Regions from separate parts of the Alloacidobacterium dinghuense genome, predicted to be linked through region 1. Evidence: predicted binding sites of a transcription regulator. Region 1 holds the regulator's gene; each other region holds the start of a gene.
The links. The regulator LexA, encoded in region 1, represses DNA repair genes until DNA is damaged. The targets are predictions, from matches to a motif close to CANTTCGCTTTTTATTCGC.
Positions count from the first base shown of each region.

Region 2: the regulator LexA is predicted to act here: its motif matches at 3,439-3,457, upstream of H7849_RS19705 (DNA polymerase Y family protein).
Region 3: the regulator LexA is predicted to act here: its motif matches at 1,315-1,333, upstream of H7849_RS02750 (sugar isomerase).
Region 4: the regulator LexA is predicted to act here: its motif matches at 3,474-3,492, upstream of H7849_RS24275 (deoxynucleoside kinase).

Region 1 is NZ_CP060394.1:2,416,310-2,421,314, forward strand. Features, by position in the region: gene H7849_RS09850 (sigma-54-dependent transcriptional regulator) at 1-1,305, opposite strand; gene H7849_RS09855 (response regulator transcription factor) at 1,336-2,007, opposite strand; gene lexA (transcriptional repressor LexA) at 2,280-2,885, shown strand; gene trxA (thioredoxin) at 2,932-3,291, opposite strand; gene thrB (homoserine kinase) at 3,568-4,485, opposite strand; gene thrC (threonine synthase) at 4,482-5,005, opposite strand, start outside.
Region 2 is NZ_CP060394.1:4,749,646-4,754,650, reverse strand. Features, by position in the region: gene H7849_RS19715 (ABC transporter permease) at 1-941, opposite strand, end outside; gene H7849_RS19710 (TIR domain-containing protein) at 1,114-2,109, shown strand; gene H7849_RS19705 (DNA polymerase Y family protein) at 2,122-3,429, opposite strand; gene H7849_RS19700 (acyl-CoA carboxylase subunit beta) at 3,910-5,005, shown strand, end outside.
Region 3 is NZ_CP060394.1:664,259-669,263, reverse strand. Features, by position in the region: gene H7849_RS02755 (bifunctional rhamnulose-1-phosphate aldolase/short-chain dehydrogenase) at 1-59, opposite strand, end outside; gene H7849_RS02750 (sugar isomerase) at 117-1,307, opposite strand; gene H7849_RS27040 (hypothetical protein) at 1,473-1,598, shown strand; gene H7849_RS02745 (acyltransferase family protein) at 1,641-2,879, opposite strand; gene H7849_RS02740 (Gfo/Idh/MocA family protein) at 3,102-4,397, shown strand; gene H7849_RS02735 (serine hydrolase domain-containing protein) at 4,602-5,005, shown strand, end outside.
Region 4 is NZ_CP060394.1:5,775,452-5,780,456, forward strand. Features, by position in the region: gene H7849_RS24255 (response regulator) at 1-109, opposite strand, end outside; gene H7849_RS24260 (PAS domain-containing sensor histidine kinase) at 135-1,658, opposite strand; gene rpmI (50S ribosomal protein L35) at 1,861-2,058, shown strand; gene rplT (50S ribosomal protein L20) at 2,224-2,595, shown strand; gene H7849_RS24275 (deoxynucleoside kinase) at 2,806-3,456, opposite strand; gene H7849_RS24280 (polysaccharide deacetylase family protein) at 3,559-4,278, shown strand; gene hemL (glutamate-1-semialdehyde 2,1-aminomutase) at 4,359-5,005, opposite strand, start outside.

The DNA of each region.
Region 1 (5,005 bases):
TTAGAAATCTCCTGCCTGCTCTCCAAACTCAATCTCCTCAGCACTGATCTCTGGCCGACTCTCGGCTAGAATCCAGGCGCGCTCCAGCATGTGTTCCAGCTCGCGCACATTTCCAGGCCAGCTGTATGCCTCGAGTTTCTGCATCGCTGCGGCGGTGATTGCCTTCGCCGGGCTCGTCTCAGCCATTGCGCCAAGAAAGTGTTGCACGAGCACAGACAGATCTTCTTTGTGCGACTGCAGGTCGGGGGTACGGATGAGAAAGACAGCAAGCCGGTAATACAAATCGGCGCGAAATGTCCCTTCGGCAGCCAGCTTTGCCAGTGAGCGGTGTGTTGCCGCCACAATGCGCACGTCCACCAGCACCGGCTCGTTGTCGCCCACACGCTGCAACTCTCCGCACTCGACAAAGCGAAGCAATTTCGCTTGCAGCGGCAGCGGCATCTCGCCGATCTCATCCAGAAACAACGTTCCGCCTTGCGCTGCCTCAATGCGTCCGACACGCCCCTGTACAGCACCAGTAAAGGCTCCGCGCGTGTGTCCGAACAGCTCAGCTTCTAACAACGCCTCCGGAATGGCTGCGCAGTTCAAGGCAACGAAAGGACGTGAAGAGCGCGCACTCAGACGATGCAGCGCTCGTGCCACTAATTCTTTGCCTGTCCCTGTCGGTCCCTGCACCAGCACCGCTGTGCGGTGTTGTGCGACGAGACGGATGCGGCGGCTCACCTCAAGCATCGCCGGATGATTCCCGATAAACTCCGGCAGCCGGCATGACGGATCTGCAAGCGTACGCCTGCCTGCGGGGATCTCGGCGTTCGTGGCAGCGTCTACACCGCGATGAGCTGACTCCGCTTTTTCCGTCGATGGCGCAGCGGTTGCTGCCCCGCCTCTTGAACTTTCTTCAGGCCATTCAATCACAGGCGCGCTATTCCAGATTGCGCCGTCCTCGTCCTGGCCACGTCGGAGCGCGTAGAGGATCTCATTCCGGCGGGGACTCCGAGCTGTCTTCGTTGCAACCGAGCCATCCACGGCTATCAAGTCGACAAGGGGATAGAGCTTTTCGAACTCCGCGACAAATTCCTGTACCTCAAGATCCGGCAACCACGAATCGAGAATGACGGCTTCGGCGGGTGCGCTATCGAGATGCGCGATCGCCTCAGCTCCGCCGGCAGCTTCGCGAACTCTCCAGTGCAATCCGGTCAGAGTCTCCTTGACCCGCTGGCGGAAGGAAAGATCCGCGCTGGCAATCACCGCCGTTCGCGCTGAGGTTGCCGATTCCCGTTTCATCACTGGAGTAAATGTCGCCATTCCTGTTTCCCTCTCTGGTTTATGCCGATATCAGGCGCGTGCGCCGATCGAATATCCCTGTCCGCGCACCGTCTTGATCAAGGGCTCAGCGCCCGTGTCTTTCAACTTGCGGCGCAGATAGTTCACGTACACATCCACCACATTGGTACTCGCCGTTGGATTCATCTCCCATACGCGCTGCAACAAATCTCCGCGCGAGATTGACCGCCCTCGCCCCAGCAGAAGGCACTCCAACAAGGCAAATTCCTTGTTCGTCAGCTGCACCGACTCTCCGGCGCGCTTCACCGTGCGATCCACACGATTCACTTCCAGATCTCTGTAACGCAGCACCAGCCCGGCCTCTCGTTTGCGGCGAATCAGAGCCCGGCAGCGGGCCCGCAGTTCCTGCAGCGAAAACGGCTTCAGCATGCAATCGTCGGCTCCAAGATCAAGGCAGCGGATCTTTGTAGCCAGTTCAGTTCGCGCTGTCAAAACCAGAATGGGGAGCTCATCGTCGACCGAGCGCGTGAATTGGAGGACCTCTGTTCCATCTTTTCGCGGGAGGTTCAGATCGAGGATCATCAAGTCGGGCGTGTCGGTGACAACCATATCGGTGGCCGCTTCTCCATCGGCAACCAGAGTCACCTGATGCCCATCGGTCTCCAGTCCTTTCTTTAGAAAGGCACCCAATGCTCGATCGTCCTCCGCAATTAACAAGCGCATGCGTGGCTCCCTCGCCGTATTCACACTGTCATCTGGAGCGCGGGTGGAACACAATCAAAGCTTGAGGGCAAAATCGTTGTGCGTTCTGAAATGAGAATGATGATGCACCGCGGTTTCAAAATGGGAGGCAGGCACAAAAATAAGCAGAACGCGCTTGACGCATGCCGGATTTCATCGAACCTGAGACGCAGATGTACCAATCGAGAAAAATTTCTCTCGGTGCGTTGAAAAAATCTTGCAATGATTCGCTTTTTATTCGCTACAATGCCGTTATGGCGGTGACTCGACGGCAAAAAGAGGTGCTGGACTTCATCTCCGGCTTTGTACAACGCAACGGCTACTCCCCTTCCTTTGAAGAGATCGCACGTGGACTCGACCTCAAATCATTGGCCACGGTACATAAGCACATTACGAACCTCCAGAACAAAGGACTGCTGCAACGCGCGCATAATCGCAGCCGCTCGATCGATGTCATGCCGGCTCGCAGCAAAACCAGGACCAGTGAGCGTTTGCCGCTCATGGGCAGAATTGCCGCCGGTTTTCCGGTTGAAGCTTCGGAAAATCCCGAAACCATTTCCCTTACCGACATCATCGGTAATCGGGATGTATTTGTGCTTCAGGTGCGCGGCGACTCCATGCGCGACGAGCACATTCTTGACGGAGATTATGTGCTCGTGGAAAGAACGCGTTCCGCCCGCGAAGGCGAGATAGTCGTAGCACTGGTGAACGGTGCGGAGACCACATTAAAGCGCTACTACATAGAAGGCTCGATGATCCGCCTGCAGCCTTCAAACCTTGAAATGGACCCGATCTTCGTGCCGGCTGCGCAGGTTGCCATTCAGGGCCGTGCCCTGGGTGTCATCAGAAAGTACGCATAAGTAAAAAGCCCGGCAATCGCCGGGCCGTCTTCAGAAACAAGTCTCCTTACTCATTCACGCGGGCAACGCTGGGTGACTCAATCACGCGGGCAATGCTGCGTGCAATCGTGTCCTTGGGGACATATCCAACAATCTGGTCAGCAACCTTTCCGCCCTTGAAGAGCAGCAGCGCAGGAATTCCACGAATCCCATAGCGCATCGGCGTGGCCTGGTTGCGATCCACGTCCATCTTCATCACTTTCAGCTTGCCGCTATACTCTGAAGCGACCTCATCAACGATCGGGGACAACGCCTTACACGGTCCGCACCATGCCGCCCAGAAATCAACCAGAACAGGCTGATCTGACTGAAGAACCTCCTGCTCAAAACTCGCATCATTTACCTCTACTACCGCCAGACCTGCCATGCTCCTCCTTCGTTACCTTGTTCCGACTCTCTGAGTCCGCGAAACCAGTTCATTAGATGATAACCGGTGCGCAAAGGTCGCAACAGCGCCATCCCACCCCAGTGGTGCGGAAAAGGCAATTTGGCGCCAAAAACTAAAGCGCCCGGACTCACGCTTTGTGAGTCACGGGCGCTAGAGCAGCCCTCCCCCAGAACTGCCCACGGTGCGAAATTAATCGTTTGCGCACTCTGTGTAAAGAAAACTTAGGTAATGCAAAAGTAACCTTGAATCATGAGTTTACCTATGTGATTCAATTCGGCACAGCGCTGGATTCAGCTGAAGTCCGCACTCGAGAATCTCGATCGGCTCGTCCTCGGTGTGTTTCCGCACAATTTCCTTTGTGGCATCGATACCAACGCCGGGCTGCAAGAGCAATAGCACGGATGGTCCTGCTCCGCTCAGCGTCACGCTCAGGATCTCGCCCTGTCCCGAAAGGGGAAGGAGTTTCTTCAGCAGGGGACAAACTTCCACCCGATAGGGTTGATGCAGCCTGTCTTCCACGGCCGTGCCGAGCAGTTCTCCATGCCCCGTGGCAAACGCGGCTGTTAGCAGAGCCACACGCTGCAGGTTGGCAACGACATCCGCCCGGCTGAAGCTCTCCGGCACCACTTTCCGGGAAAGAACGGTCGCCAGCGGTTTTTGTGGCATCACTACGAGCGCCTGCCACAGGGCGCGGGGCGTCAGCGAAATCGCCTCCACTTCGTTTCCGCGCCAGCAGGCAACGGTAAAGCCGCCGAGCCAGCAGGCCGCGGTGTTGTCCGGATGCCCTTCTAAGCGTGACGCCTCCGTCAGGATCCGCCCTCGGTCCCACCCGAGCCGACCGAAATGCGATGCCAGAGCAACGCCCGCCAACCGCGTTGCAGCCGAAGATCCGCAACCCATGCCCAGCGGAATTCCGTTGCATACTTCAAGCTCCAGGGGAACTTCGGAAACGCGCTGTTGCTGCAGCACGATCTTGTACGTGTGCAATAACAGATTGCGATCCGTTGCCCCGCAGATATCCGCGTTGCGACCGCTGGCATGTATGGAATAGTGCCTCGCCGGAGCAGCTTCGATATCAAGATACAAAGTCAGCGCGAGAGCGAGCGCGTCGAATCCAGGTCCCAGATTGGCCGAGGTCGCGGGCAGGCGCAAATAGAGCCGGTCCTTGCTCATCGAACAGCAACCCTTTCGAGTTCCCTGAGCACTTCGTCTGCTGATGCCTCAAGCTCTACCGCATTGCGCCGCGTAAGCTCGATCTCAGGGCGCAGATCCTTGATCTCGCCTTCCTTCAACAGGTCGCCGCGATGATAGGCAATCGTGTAATCCGAATCTTTCAATGTGTGACCGGTAAGCAGCAGAACGACTTTCTCGTTTGATTGCACTTTGCCCTGCTGGATCAGCTTCTTAAGTCCCGCCAGTGTCACCGCCGAAGCCGGCTCGCAACCGATGCCCTCAGCACCGATTTCAGCCTTTGCCAGCGCGATTTCTGCTTCGCTCACCTGCTCGCAATAGCCACCCGTCTGTTGAATCACGCGTACAGCTTTTTTCCACGATGCAGGATTGCCGATCCGAATCGCCGATGCGCGCGTATGCGCTTCAACAGGCTCCAACGTCTCACCGGAATTCGATAGCAGGCTGCGATACAGAGGATTCGCGCCTTCCGCCTGGATCACTGAAATCTTTGGCAGTTTCG
Region 2 (5,005 bases), 2.3 Mb from region 1:
AATTCCTGCTGGCGGCCTTCGGCGCGAACGAGCAAGAGATTTGCAGCGTTCGCGCATGCGATCAACAAGACCATGCCGATGCTGCCCATGAGGATCCAGAGAAGCTTGCCGACATCTCCGACTACATCCTGCATGAGCGGGCGGACTTTGGGCGTTAGTTGCGCTTTCTTGAATAGGCCAATGCTGAAGCCGGGAGGCGTGGGGAAGCTATCCCAGACGGTGGGAATCATGCGGCCTACGTCGGTATTGGCTTCGGTGAGCTTTACGCCGGGCTTGAGACGGGCGATGCCTTCATAGCTGAACTGGCCGAGGGTTGTCTTGTTGCGATCGAACTGGATGGGCAGGATGATCGCGGGCATTTCCCAGTCGAGGAACTGAAACTCTTTCGGCATGACGCCGATGATCTGGCGCGGCTTGCCATCGACGGTGAGGGTGCGACCGACGATGGAGCGATCGGACCCGAACTTGCGCTGCCAGTAGCCGTAGGTCAGCAGGATCGTATCCGGGCTGCCTGTGGTGGCGTCGGTGCGATTGAACCAGCGGCCCAGCATCGGGGAAACGCCGAGTACGGGCAGCAGGCCATCGGTTACATCGAGCGCGTTCACGTGCTCCGGCTCCGCTGTTCCGGTTACGCTGACCGAATCGCCCTGGTAGAGGCCGATGTCCTGAAATGTGCGGTTCTGCTCGCGGTAGATGAAGTAATTCGACGGAGCCATGTTCACGTCTTGAAGGCCAAGGCCGGGAGCTGTGTGCCACACGCCGACGAGTCGTTCGGGATGGGGATAGGGGAGAGGCTTGAGCAGGACGCCTTCGAGGACGCTGAAGACCGCGGTATTGGCGCCGACGCCGACGGCGAGAGTGATCAATGTGATGCACGTAAACATGGGCGCACGCCATAGTCTGCGCAAAACCTGTCTCAGCTGGCTTTTAAAGGATTCCACTGGGTTGGCCTCCGATGGAGCGGGTCGCCGTCCTGAAGGGTGATACGCAAGTCGGGGAGTTCGGGTTCCGTCGGAAGCCCAGGGTCTCAAAAATGCGAGCCCCAGTGCTCTTAACGAATTGAGATAATTTGGTTGTCAACGACAGCTATCGTGAAATGGTTCCGAGAAATTTATGGCACTTGATAATCCTGAATACGATGTAGCTATTTCTTTTCTTGCAAAGGACGAAGCTATTGCCGAAGCCTTCTACCGCGGACTTAGCGAAACGTTGGGCGTCTTCTATTATCCGAAGAACCAAGAGGATCTCGCTGGCACAGACGGGATGGAGACTATGCGAAAGCCCTTCTTAGAAGACTCGCGCGTGATGGTCGTTCTGTATCGCGAGCAATGGGGCAAAACCCGATGGACGGCCATTGAAGAAACTGCCATCAAAGAGGCGTGCTTTAACGGTGGTTGGAAACGACTCTTTTTTGTCGCGCTAGAGAAAACCGGCCTCCTTCCGAACTGGCTCCCGGAGTATTACGTCAGATACAACTTCGAGGAATTCGGTATTGATCAAGCCATCGGCATTATCAAATCACGGGTACTAGAAAATGGCGGCCAGCTTTCTCCAATGACGCCCTTAAAAAAGGCGGAGCTGCTAAGGATCGATGAGCAATACCGATACGACAAGAGTCGTATGGACTCTCCGGAAGGCCTTGCGCAAATTTTGGAGAAAGTCAAAGAACTCTTCAAGGAAATATATGCGGGCTGTGAAGAACTAAATACCCAAGGCCATCAGCAAATCGTCTGTGAGAGCAATTATCAGAACAGAGCCACCGATCAGGCCATCTTCCTCATAAACGAACAGGTCAGCATTACCGTAGTTTGGCATCAGCTGTATTTCGGCAGGCTAGAAAATAGCGGACTCTATCTTCGGGAATTCAATGGACGGATCCTCTTGCCGAGTGAGTTGGGCCATTTTATGCAGCTGCGCCCTCCTGACCAGATTCGTGAAATTGAATATGAGCCGGAGCTCTCACGGTCGCGAGAATATGGCTGGACGCTCAAGAGAAAATCCCAAGGCTTCATTTCGTCAAAAGAACTGGCGACGAAATGCATCCTGCAGTTTATGGAACTGATGGAGAAAATGGCGAACGGAAAGATCAGGCGACCCAAGATGTACTAACTACCCAAGCCACTACTCAAATAAATCGGGGATGCTGGTGAATGCGATGCGCGTGGGAGCGGCGGCTTTCGCGAGCAGCATGCTTGCCGGAAACAAAGTGTCGAGCCCGTATTTGTGATTGAGGGTGTCCATGGTGGTGGAGAGGCGCGTGCGCCGCGATTCATCTTCGAGACCGGAGAAGAGGCTGAGCGTGTGCAGGTGGTCGGGCACGAGGTTTCCCAGCCATACGCCGACGAAGAATGGTCTTTGAAACTGGTCGCCCTGGGGCAGCTCGGCCCAGAGTTTGCACAGGGCTTCGACGAGAGTCTGATTGTCCTGGCACTCGATGACGGTCATGCCGTGGGACCATCCGCTCTGCGGAATGCCGGAGAGGTGACGTTTTTTGGCGATTTCCTTGGGGACGACAAACTTTACGGAGAGCGATATGTTCGTAGTCCAGAGATGCGCGGCGCGCAGACGCATGGCGGCCTTGTGCAGCAGCTTGTGGGCGATGGCGTAGGCTCCGTCGCGCGTGCGGAACTCGGGCGGGAGCATGTGGCTCTGGCTGATCGACTTCTGGTGCTCGAGCTTGGGGTCGTTGAAGTCTTCGCCGCGCAGCCAGTGGTAGAGTTTTTCCCCTCCAACACCGCCCCAGACCTCGCTCAGCTTTTCGTGGTCGAGGGCGAGCAACTGTTCCATGGTGCGGATGCCACGGGAGTGCAGATGCTTTTCCATCCGAATGCCAACGCCGGGCAGGTCGCGCAATTCGAGTTGCTGCAAGGCTGGTTTGAGAATGTCCCTGGTGAGGGCGACGAGGCCGTCGGGCTTCTCCATGTCAGAGGCGATCTTGGCGAGGTAGCGATTGGGCGCGAGTCCAACGGAGCAGCAGAGGGTGCTGCCTACGTCGCGCTTGATCGTTTCCTTGATGCGACGCGCCAGGTCGAGGGCCGCAACCAGGGGCTGCTCGCGGCCGATAAGGCTGCAGGCCATCTCGTCGATGGACATGACGGTGGAAACGGGGACGCAGCTTTCGACGGCGGCGACGATTTTCTTGTGATATTCGACGTAGAGCTCGTGTCGCGCTTCTACCAGCTCGATGCCCGGGCACATACGTTTGGCTTCGCCGACCTGCGTTCCGGTTTTGACCTTAAAGGCTTTCGCTTCATAGCTGGCGGCGATACAGAAAGTGGTGTCGGCCATGAGCGGGACGACGGCTACGGGCCGGTTGCGCAGCTCGGGGCGGAGCTCCTGCTCGACGGAGGCGAAGTAGGAGTTCAAGTCGAGGAAGAGCCAGCGGACCCGCGGCTCAGATTTTTCAACGAGTTGGCTAGAAGAGGGCACAGCGCTTTTATTTTCGTATTTCGTTCGCTGGCAGTACAGCGGAATCTATACGCGATGCGGTGAGACTGCATCTAATAGACTGTTCATGCCCAGCGGCCCTGCGCCGATAAGGCATCTAGCCGCGAAACTCTCACAAAATTTGCTTACTGTGGGCAGAAACAGTGAGATGATGATGGCACCCGTTGGAATCTGTGCGGCATGACGCAGATTCCGAAAGAGGGCATGGACTATGTGGTTCCTTAGAATGCACGATTTGTTGGGCCATTTATCGCGATTGAGCGATTTTTTGCCTGCTATCCTGGTAACGATCGGTGTGGCGATGCTCATCGGATGCGCTGTTGGTTGTGTTTGCACTCCGTGCGAAGAGAAAGACGACCTCTTTCACAAAGAAGTTTATTAGCATCGACGCACGCAACTAGGCCAAGCAGTAAAGACCCTTACCCCTGAACGCATCTCTGTGCTCCTCTATAATCCGACTTCATGGAGACATCTAAGCCAGCTGTACGAGCGGAATCGCTCGAAGAACTGGAGCGCCGTAACCGACTGGCGGAAGAAGGCGGCGGGAAAGAGCGGCGCGAACGCCAGCACAAGGAAGGCAAGCTCTCTGCGCGCGAGCGCATCCACCTGCTGCTCGATGAAGGCAGCTTCGAAGAAACCGACAAGCTGGTTACACATCGCTGCACTGACTTCGGCATGGAGCAGAAGCGCATTCCCGGTGACGGCTTTGTTACCGGCTACGGGCGCATCGATGGCCGCACCGTCTTTGTTTTCGCGCAGGATTTTACCGTCTTTGGCGGCTCGCTCTCTGAGACGAATGCGGCGAAGATCGTCAAGATTATGGACACGGCCATGCGCGTGGGCGCGCCGGTGATTGGCCTGAACGACTCGGGCGGGGCGCGGATTCAGGAGGGCGTGGTTTCACTCGCGGGGTATGCGGACATTTTTCTGCTCAATACGCTGGCCAGCGGCGTGATTCCGCAGATCTCGGCGATTCTTGGGCCCTGTGCCGGAGGGGCGGTCTATTCGCCGGCCATTACTGATTTCACGCTGATGGTGGATAAGACTTCCTACATGTTTGTGACCGGGCCGGACGTGATCAAGACAGTCACGCATGAAGAGGTCACCAAGGAAGAACTGGGCGGGGCGAGCACGCACAACGAACGCTCCGGCGTTGCGCATTTCATGGCGCACGACGATGCGGAATGCCTGGCGATGATTCGCGAGCTGTTCGGCTTCATACCGTCGAACAATCTCGACGATCCGCCGCGCCGTGTTTGCACCGATCCGATGGATCGCGCCGATCGGGAGCTTGATTCGCTGGTGCCCGAGGAATCGAACCAACCGTACGACATCAAGGATGTCATCCAGCGCGTGGTGGACGATGGATATTTCTTTGAGGTGCATGAGCACTTCGCTCGCAACATCGTGATTGGGTTTGCGCGCATGAACGGGCGGCCGGTGGGCATTGTCGCCAATCAGCCTGCATTTCTCGCGGGTGTGCTCGATATTGACGCAAGCGTGAAAGGCGCGCGATTTGTGCGCTTCTGCGATGCCTTCAATATTCCGCTTATCACGC
Region 3 (5,005 bases), 1.8 Mb from region 1:
CAGCCGTCCTCCAGATATTTGAGCTTGAGTTTCTGATCTACCGTTACCGTGGCTGACATGACTGCTTCCTCACTTCCGGTATTTAAGTTGTTCCTGTTTCGAATCGCAAACGACTCTCAGGCGTAGCTGGCGGAAAGCGACGAGTTGCGCGCCCTCCTCTCCCGTTCAATCTTCTCCACGTACCCGCTCTCGCGCAGCGCCTTGAGTGGATCCTTCGGCAATCCACGCCGCTCGCGCCAAGTCTTCAACACAGGCCGCACATCGCTCCAGAAAGCCTCGCGCATGCACTCTTCCGCCTCCACCGTCTTCGCTTCTGCCTGCAATTCCGCCAGCCTGTCACGATCCACCAGCAGCGCCTTGGCAAAAAGCTCCTGCGCAGAAACAACAGTCTGGACCATCGCTTCCATCTTGCCCTTGATGTTGTGGCTCTGGTCAATCATGTACGCAACATCGCGCGTGACATCGCTAGACGGCTCACTCAGAATCTCATGAAAGATGCGAAAAACCTGATAGGGATCAATTGAGCCAATCGTCAAATCATCGTCTGCGTAGCGGCGATCGTTTAAGTGAAAACCGCCCAGCAGCCGCAAATGCAGCAGCCACGCAACAATCTGCTCAATATTCTGCGACTGATAATGATGCCCCGTATCCACCAGCACCAGCGCCTTCGGACCAGCCACGCGGGCGAGGTTCGCCGCCATTCCCCAATCGGCGAAGTCCGTGAAATAGAATGCCGGCTCAAACGGCTTGTACTCGATCAGCATCCGCTGGCCATCTGCCAGGGCATCATGCGTCGCTTGCATCGCCTCTTCGGCCCACAGAATGCGCTTGCGAATACTCTGCGCGCCGGGATAATTCGATCCGTCAGACACCCACAGCGACACATCCTGCGAATCGAGTGCCATTGCAATTTCAACCGAGTCGAGCAGATGATCGATGGCTTTTCGCCGGATATTCCCATCCGGATTGCAGATGGACCCGAATTTGTATTCCTGGTCCTGAAACAGGTTCGGATTAATCGACCCCGCTCGAACTCCGTACTCGGTCACCAGGCGTTTCACTTTCGGCGCGTCGTCTACGCCGCCCGGCAGATCCCACAAAACATGCAACGCCATGCTCGGCGTAGCCCCGGTCAGAGCCCGCACCTGCGCAGCGTCCGCAAACTTTTCCTCCAGCGTTCCCGCCGCCCCTGCCTGTAGAAATTTGCCGAACCGGGTGCCGGTGTTTGCAAATCCCCAGGAAGGTATTTCTATTACGAACTCGTCCACCCGATTCAGGACCCGCTCAAAGCGATCATCGATATGCATTGCGCCCCCGCATAAAAGCCGAAGTGTAGATCTTCAATCGATCACTTTTCAATAGAAATTCTATTTCATATTTGTATTTTAGAGGGAGACGTGAATTTGCGGCCTCCGGCAGTAACTACCACAACTGTAGACGGGTAGAAGGAGCGGAAATTCCCCGCAGTAACCATGGGATGTTTTACAAAATTCGGGTGGCACAAACCGGCTGGCAAGCAGGTCGATCGATATGGGAACGAGACCTTCGCCTATCTCTTCGGAAAATATCCAAAAGATCTGCACATGCAGCAGACCTGATGAAAGCCCGACGTTCAGGAGAAAAGGTTCGGGAATTGCTTGTCAAATGCGCAGGAAAAGTTTTCTACGATACATCCAGTAGAGAGTGAGCCAGTAAATCAGCATCACCGTAACACCAAGCATGAAAGGCTCAAGGCCCGTGCCGAAGATCCTGAACGGCGCAGATCCGAGATTGATATGCAGGTTCTCGATAATGAAGTCTTCCCACAAATGAGCGATCAGGTATGCCGCAATCGAATTCATACCGACCACAACCAGCGGGAAGGCCCAGCGCCGATACCCTTTGACGTCAATCAACCACGAAAACGACGCAAGGAAAAGGAAGCAGACTCCGCCGCTGAAGAGCGTCCAGCTAGGCGTCCAGATGCGCTTCACAATCGGGCAAATCCCTGTCACATGCAGAAGCAAGGCCGCAGCCATAAGGGCCAATCCAACCAGCACAAAGCGTTTGATCGGAATCTTCGGAGCCACTTCACGAAACCATCGACCTGCGAAAAGGCCAAGCAGCATGGTCCCAAGCGTTGGAATAAAGCTCGACGTGAGGTAGCCGCCATCGTTATAGACAAACCTTGAAGCCCGCGGAAAGAGATTCAGGAACCAGACATCCACCGCCTGTCCCAGATTGCTATTCTTGTTCCAGTGAGAAGCAAACCCGGTAAAGTTGTGGTGCCAGTCCGCCGAAACGCCAACGGCAGCGTAATCGAAATTCGGTCCCGGCACCGGATACAGCGCCCAGGCCAGCCAATATGCAAACAAAATCGCACCCAGCGCAGCCCACTGCCATTTGGGCTTGCAGTATGCCAGCAGAAAAGCAAACGTATATCCTAGGCCAATTTGCGTCAGCGTATCTTCAAAGGTGAAATACGTCTGGGTGCTGTGTGTCGACCTCAGGAAAATACCCAGCGCGATGAGCAATAGACTCCGCCACAAGGTATGTGCCAGCATTTTCCCGAAGCTTTGACCTTTCACAATGCGGCTGTTTATCGAATAAGGAAGAGCCACACCCACCAGGAAAGTAAATCCCGGCTGAATCGTGTCGTGAAGACTCATGCCGGCCCATTCCACATGGTTTTGATTGAATGCCAGCACGCGCCAGAAAAGGCTGTCAGGAAAGGCTCGGGCCACCTTGGCAAAGCTCATCACTTCGCCCATCATCAGGAGCATCACCAGGCCGCGATACGCATCGACCGCAACATTGCGTATGGGCGGCGATATCGTAACTTTTCGAGTCACCGGCGGCCGGATTCCTTCAGCCTTCAGCGTGCTGACTGTGGCGTGCATCCAGCCCTCCTTGCTGGCCGCTCAGACCAGACTTAAACAGCAATTCGTAATGAGCCGTAAGGTAGCATAAAGTACTCAACCAATGCTATATGTAAAATCAAAACCAAACGAAGGCATATAGCTATCGAAAACAGGCCAATCGAAATCAGGAGAGAGATGAACGACAAATCGGCTATTTCACATGATGATCTGTCTCGCCGGAGCTTTCTTAGACTAGGAACCATGACCGCAATCGGCGCAACACTCCCGCAACTTGACGCTGAGTCTTCGAAGCCCAACACATCCAGCGTCATCGGCATGCCATTCACGCCAGTCAATCCGAAGATCGGCATCATCGGCACCGGAGGCCGAGGCACCAACCTTCTCGAAAACCTTCTGGGAGCCGATGCACAGATCCTCGCTTTGTGCGACATCGTGCAGGAAAAAGCCGAGCACGCGCAATCGCTCGTTGTGAAGTCCGGACAGAAATCGCCCGAGCTCTACACCAAAGGCGATCACGCATTCGAATCGCTGGTTGCAAGAGACGATCTTGATCTCGTCATCATTGCCACTCCTTGGAATTGGCATGTCGAAATGGCTGTTGCTTCTATGACGCACGGCAAGCACACATGCGTCGAAGTCCCCGCAGCCACAACCATCGAAGACTGCTGGAAGCTCGTCAACACATCCGAGCAGACTCGCCGCCATTGCATCATGCTCGAAAACTGCTGTTACGGGTACAACGAGACGCTCGTTCTCCGCATGGTACATGCCGGACTCTTCGGCGACATTCTCTATGGCGAAGGCGCGTACATCCATGATCTGCGCGACGAACTCTTCTCCAATAAAGGTGAAGGCCTGTGGCGTCGTACCGTGCACACCGAGCGCAACGGCAATCTCTACCCGACCCACGGATTGGGCCCGGTCGCAAACTACATGGGCATTCAGCGCGGCGACCGTTTCGATTACCTCGTCTCCATGAGTACGCCGCAACATGGGCTTGAACAATATCGCAAAGCCCACGTGCCCTCTTCCGATCCCAGATGGTCTGAGCGATACATAAACGGCGACATGAACACTTCGCTCATCAAGACCGCAAATGGGCTCACCCTTACGCTGAAACACGACACGGTAAATCCCCACCCCTACGACCGCATCAACATCATCGCTGGGACCAAGGGCGTGTTCGCCGACTATCCGCCTCGCATCTACTTCGACGAACAGGCCGGCGGCGAAGCGTGGGGCAGCATCGATAACTGGAAGCAGTACCAGCATCCCCTCTGGAAAGAAGAAGGCGCTATCGCACAAAAACTCGGCGGCCACGGCGGCATGGACTACATCATGCTCTATCGCCTGCTGCAGTGCATGCATCAGGGCCTCGTGCCAGATATGGATGTCTATGATGCAGCCGCATGGTCGGCGCCCGGTCCACTCAGCACCGCTTCAGTAGCCAATGGCAGCGCGCCAGCCAGGTTCCCCGATTTCACCCGCGGAAAATGGCAGGAACGGTCAGCATCACAGATCGCAACGCAAAGCTGATTCCGGAAACAATGAAACGAGCCTGAAACACTTTTCTCTCGCCGACGCGATACTCGCTCGCGTCGGCGCCGCCAATTGAATCGCCCGCTTGAACCCTCCCAGCTCAAACCAGTTGCATTTTTCCATCCGTGCCACTACGTTTTCCTCGTAGCAGAAAGCGCTCATGAACATGTAGGAGAAAACCTTGAGTGTTCGAGTGAGAGCATGACGACAGGCGTCGATCGTCGCACTTTCCTGAAGGGCGCGGCAGCCTCCGCTGCCGTCGTCGCGCCATCCAATATGTCTATGTCCGCCGCTACAAAAGCGCCACCGAAGGGGGTGAGCGCAGAATCGAAGGCAGCACCTGCTTCAGGTCTGTCTGCCAAGGGCCTGAACCGGATGCACGGCGTCATGTCCGGCTACGTCGACAGTGGCGAAGTACCCGGAATCGTCACGCTCGTGAGCCGCCGCGGCCAGATCGACGTCGATGCGGTCGGCATGAAGAAGATCGGCGAGACCAATCCCGTGCAGCGCGACACTATCTTTCGCATCGCCTCCATGACCAAGCCGATTACTGCCGCAGCGACCATGATCCTGGTTGAGGAATGCGTCCTACGTCTGGACGACCC
Region 4 (5,005 bases), 2.9 Mb from region 1:
GCCGACGCGGGTGAGTATCACTTGAATCAGCCTCTTCCCACGAAGACTCGTTCGGTTTCCGCAGTGGCTTGTCCGTCGCGTATATGTGGTCGGATGGCGGTTCATGCATAGATGAGTTCTCGCAGATCGACACATCAACTTAGTGCACGAGGGGGAATCACAAAGGGGAGGAAGATGGTGACGGAGGTGCCGCTGCTGCCCTTCTCAGTGCTGCTTGCAACAGAAATCTGGCCTCCGCGCCGTTCGACGAGCTGTTTTGCGACCCAGAGACCAATGCCTGTTCCCAGCTCGCCCTTCGTCGTGAAGAATGGTTCAAAAATCCTTGCGAGGTTCTCCGCGCTGATGCCTGTTCCGCTGTCTCGGATCACGATCTGAATCCCGTCACCGGCAGAGCTGATCACCTTCCGGGTTGAGATATGGAGAACTCCTCCATCGCGCATTGCATCGATGGAGTTGGCAATGATGTTGGAAATGACCTGGATCATTTCACCCTTGCTCACGGCTATTTTCTGCAGGTCATTGAAACGGCGATCCACTGAAATACCCGAGCTGATCAACTTCGAGTTGTAAACCGTCAGCACATTCTCAACCAGATCATGCAGGTGGAGATCGACCGGCGAATTTGTATCCCGATAGTAGCCCAGCGTTTGCCTTGCAATATGAGAGACGCGTTCCAGCTCGCCCTCTGCCGTCATCAGCAGCTTGTACGCCTTCCCTTCTGCAGGGCTGTTTTGCCGGGCCAGGTAGATCAGGTTCATCAGCGATTCAAGAGGATTGTTAATCTCATGAGCGATTGCACTCGCCATCCGGCCCGTGGCAGCCAACTTCTCAGACTGGACCAGCAGCCGCTCGATGCGCTTGCGGTCGGAGATATCGCGCGCGATTTTCGAGGCCCCGATCACACGGCCCGTTTCATCGCAGATGGGAGAGATGGTTACGGAAACCTCAAATGTCTCACCGCTCTTTTTTTGACGCGTGGTCTCGTAGTGATCGATACGCTCTCCCGCCCGCAGCTTTTGCAGGATCTCATCTTCCTCGTATTGAAGATCTTTCGGTATCAGCCGCAGGACAGGTTGGCCGATCATCTCCTCAGCGGTATAGCCAAACATCTGGCATGCCCCTGCATTCCAAGTTTTCACAACGCCCTTCAGATCTTTACTGATAATGGCGTCATCGGCGGAATTAACAATGGCCGCAAGCCTGGATCGGATCTCTTCCAGCTTCTTGCGATCCGAAATGTCGTGAGCAATCTTCGAGGCCCCGATCACGCGCCCGGTTTCGTCCCTAACGGGTGAGATCGTTACCGATACGGGGAACTTTTCGCCACTCTTCTTCACTCTCGTAGTTTCGTAGTGATCGATCCGTTCGCCCGCCCGCACCTTACTCAGAATATCTGCCTCTTCATTGTGCAGTTCCGGGGGAATGAGCCGCAGAATGGACTGGCCAACCATCTCCTCTGGTTCGTAGCCGAAGAGGCGGACGGCTGCTTCGTTCCAGCTAGTGATTGTCCCATTCAAGTCCTTGCTGATAATCGGGTCGTCGGAGGAGCTGACGATAGCGGCAAGGTGAAATCTCGGATCGAGAATAGGCTGTTGAGCATCGCGGCGACGATCACGCGCAGTGGCTGAATTTCCGAACTGTAAGGCTCGTGACTCCAAAGCTTGGGGACTCCGATGTCTTTTCCTGAAGCGGGTGCGCAAATATACTTGAGTTATACGATGCAGATTCCGGGCTGAACGCTTGCTGCCGTGGATCTGTTGAGATCAGCCTGTCGTACAACTGCGGGCAATGGTGGCGCAGAAGGTCCAAATCCCGTATACTGGTTGATGTTGTATCTACTGTTTTTCTAAGCAGGAAACCATGCCCAAATTGAAAACACACAGGGGCGCGGCAAAGCGCTTCAAGAAGACTGGCACCGGCAAAATCAAGCGTGGACAGTCCAAGATGCGCCATATCCTCACGTCGAAGGAGACCAAGACCAAGCGCAAGCTCGCACACAGCGCTCTGGTTTCGGACGCCGACCACGCGAAGGTGGCCCGCATGATTCCATACGCCTGATCTGTCGCAAGACAAGGTCTTTCGGTAAAGCGTTCCGATAGACCCCGGCCAGGCAAAGGCCGAGTGATCAGAATTGACAGCGAGTGAAGAGGTTTAAAGCCGGGATAATCCCGAGCCTCCTGCCTCCAGCCGCATAACGAAAGACGCAAAAGGAGAACCAAGGCAATGCCCCGCGTAAAACGTGGAACAAAACGCAATGACCGCCGCAAGAAGATCCTGAAAAGGGCGAGCGGTTACTTCCTCACAAAATCGAAGCTGTACCAGGCAGCCCAGGAAGCCGTCGAGCGCGGCCTGAAGTTTGCCTACAGCGGGCGCCGCCAGAAGAAGCGCCAGTATCGCTCACTCTGGATCGTGCGTATCAACGCCGCCGCAAAGCTGAACAACATCAGCTACTCGCAGCTCATCAACGGCCTCAAGAAGGCCGGCGTCGAGCTCGACCGCAAGATCCTCGCCGACATCGCCGTGAACGACGCGCAGGGCTTCACCGCCCTGGTCGAGCAGGCAAAGGCCGCACTGGACAATACCGCCGCAGCGTAAACGAATAGCAGTTCAGAAGTAACAAAGGGCGCGATAATCGCGCCCTTTTTCATTAGGTTTGTCATCCTAAACTAGGCTGTCACCCTGAGCGGAGCGAAGGGTCTGCTTTTCTCAGAATGGAGCACGAAAAGTGGGCGCCCCATCCTTTCGCGTTCTTTTTGCGAAAGGGTGGGAAAGCACGAACCTAATCGTTTCGTCAGACAGTCAGAGCTAATCTGCAGCATTCTCCCCAAGCGGCAGAAAATACTGCGTACCCTTAATAGGCTCAGACAACCGCTTCATTAGCAATTTCAGATCCTTGTTGTTATTCACAAAATCGATGTCCGAAGTATTCACAATGAGCAAATCGCTGGCCGAGTAGTGAAAGAAGAAGTGCTCATAAGCCGCCACGATCTGCTCAATGTACGCATCGCTGATCGCCCTTTCACCAGCGACGCCTTTGCGTTTGAGCCGCTGTTTCAGCGCCTCCGGAGTTGCCTGCAGATAGATCACGAGATCAGGCGCGGGAAGCTGTTCGCGAAACATCTGGTAGTAACGGTTGTAGAGCGCCAGCTCAGCATCGCTGAGATTGACGTATGCAAAAAGCTTGTCCTTCTCAAAGATGTAATCAGTAACCACAGGCTCATCGGAATGCTTAGCCTGACGTAGTTGCTCATAGCGTTCGGCAAGGAACCACATCTGCGCGGCAAAAGCCATGCCCGGTTCAGCACCATAGAAACGATCCAGGAAGGGATTATTTTCCGGCTCAACAATATGTTTTGCATGCAGCGTCTTAGCCAAATGCTCTGCCAACGACGACTTGCCAACCCGGATCGGGCCTTCGACGGCGATAAAACGCGGCTGTTCGAAAAGCTTGGCCATCTCACGTCAACTCAAAAGCGAATAAAATACGAAGGTACCATGCTCCCTGCCATTGCGCCACCGGCAGGTTCCAAAATGGGCAACAGGCTAAACTAAAACCCAATGCTTGCTACACTCGCCACCGCCGGAGCCGCGGTCACCTTGGCCGCGGGCGGATACGCTTATGCAGCAATGTGGCCGACTTCGCAGATCTTCGGCCGCGCCATCATCGGAGGTCCAGACTCGAATGAATTCGCCCTCACCTACGACGACGGCCCCAACGATCCCTACACACTGCAACTTCTGGAAATCCTTGCGAAACATGACGTCTGTGCCACCTTTTTCCTGATCGGACGGTTCGTCCGCCAGTGCCCTGACATTGCTCGCGCAATCCATGCCGCAGGCCACCTTGTCGGCAACCATACCATGACTCATCCAGTCCTCTTGTTTCAGTCTCCGCAACGAGTGCGTGCAGAGTTGGCAGACTGCAATGCCGCCATCGAAGACGCACTCGGCGAGCAGGTCCGGTATTTCCGCCCACCTCATGGAGCACGCAGACCCGACGTGCTGCATACGGCACACCACCTGGGACTGACGCCGGTGCTCTGGAATGCGATGGGGTACGACTGGAAACCAACAACTGCCGAGCAGGTGGTCGCGAATCTCCAACGTGGGATAACACGAAATCGCCAACATGGGGTGGGCTCAAACTTGTTGCTACACGACGGGGGTCAGGCTGGCATTGGCCAGAACCGTGAGCACTCAGTCGCCGCGACTGAAAAACTGTTGGAACTGCTTGGGCGGCAAGTTCGATTTGTGACAGTCGATGCATGGAACAAATAGCGCTCGTGTGTAGGAGGATCCATGCGAACTTACACTTTGGTTGATTGCCTCATGAATCCTTGGTTGAGTTTTGGGATGATTCAACGTGTTTTTTCCGCAAGACCTTGGAGGGCATCTTTTGCCGCACTGATTGTGTGGGCTACATCGTCCATGGTGTGCGCCGTACTCATAAATGCGGCTTCATATTGCGATGGCGGCAACCAGATGCCCTGGTCGAGCATGGCTTGATGAAATCGGGCGAATGTTGCAGTATCTGAGGTCACGGCTGATTCGAAATCAATTACGCTGTTGGCAGCAAAAAACCAGGTGAACATCGCGCCTACGCGATTCGTGGTGAGTGATAATCCTATCCTCGCCGCCTCGGCGGCAACACCATCTGCCACCGCAGCACTCAAAGCTTCAAGCCGCGCGTAGACCTCATTGCGATGCTCCTTCAAATGGCTGACGGTCGCGATGCCAGCCGCCATGGCCAGCGGATTTCCACTCAACGTTCCTGCCTGATAGACGGGTCCAAGCGGAGCAAGCATGTCCATGATTTCGGAGCGTGCGCCAAAGGCCCCGCAGGGCAAACCGCCGCCAATGATCTTGCCCAGGGTCGTCATGTCAGGCTGAACGCCGTACAACTCCTGCGCGCCGCCATATGCAACACGAAAGCCTGTCATCACCTCATCAAAGATCAGCAACGCTTGCTCCCGTTGCGTGATATCGCGCAGCGCTTGCAAGTAGC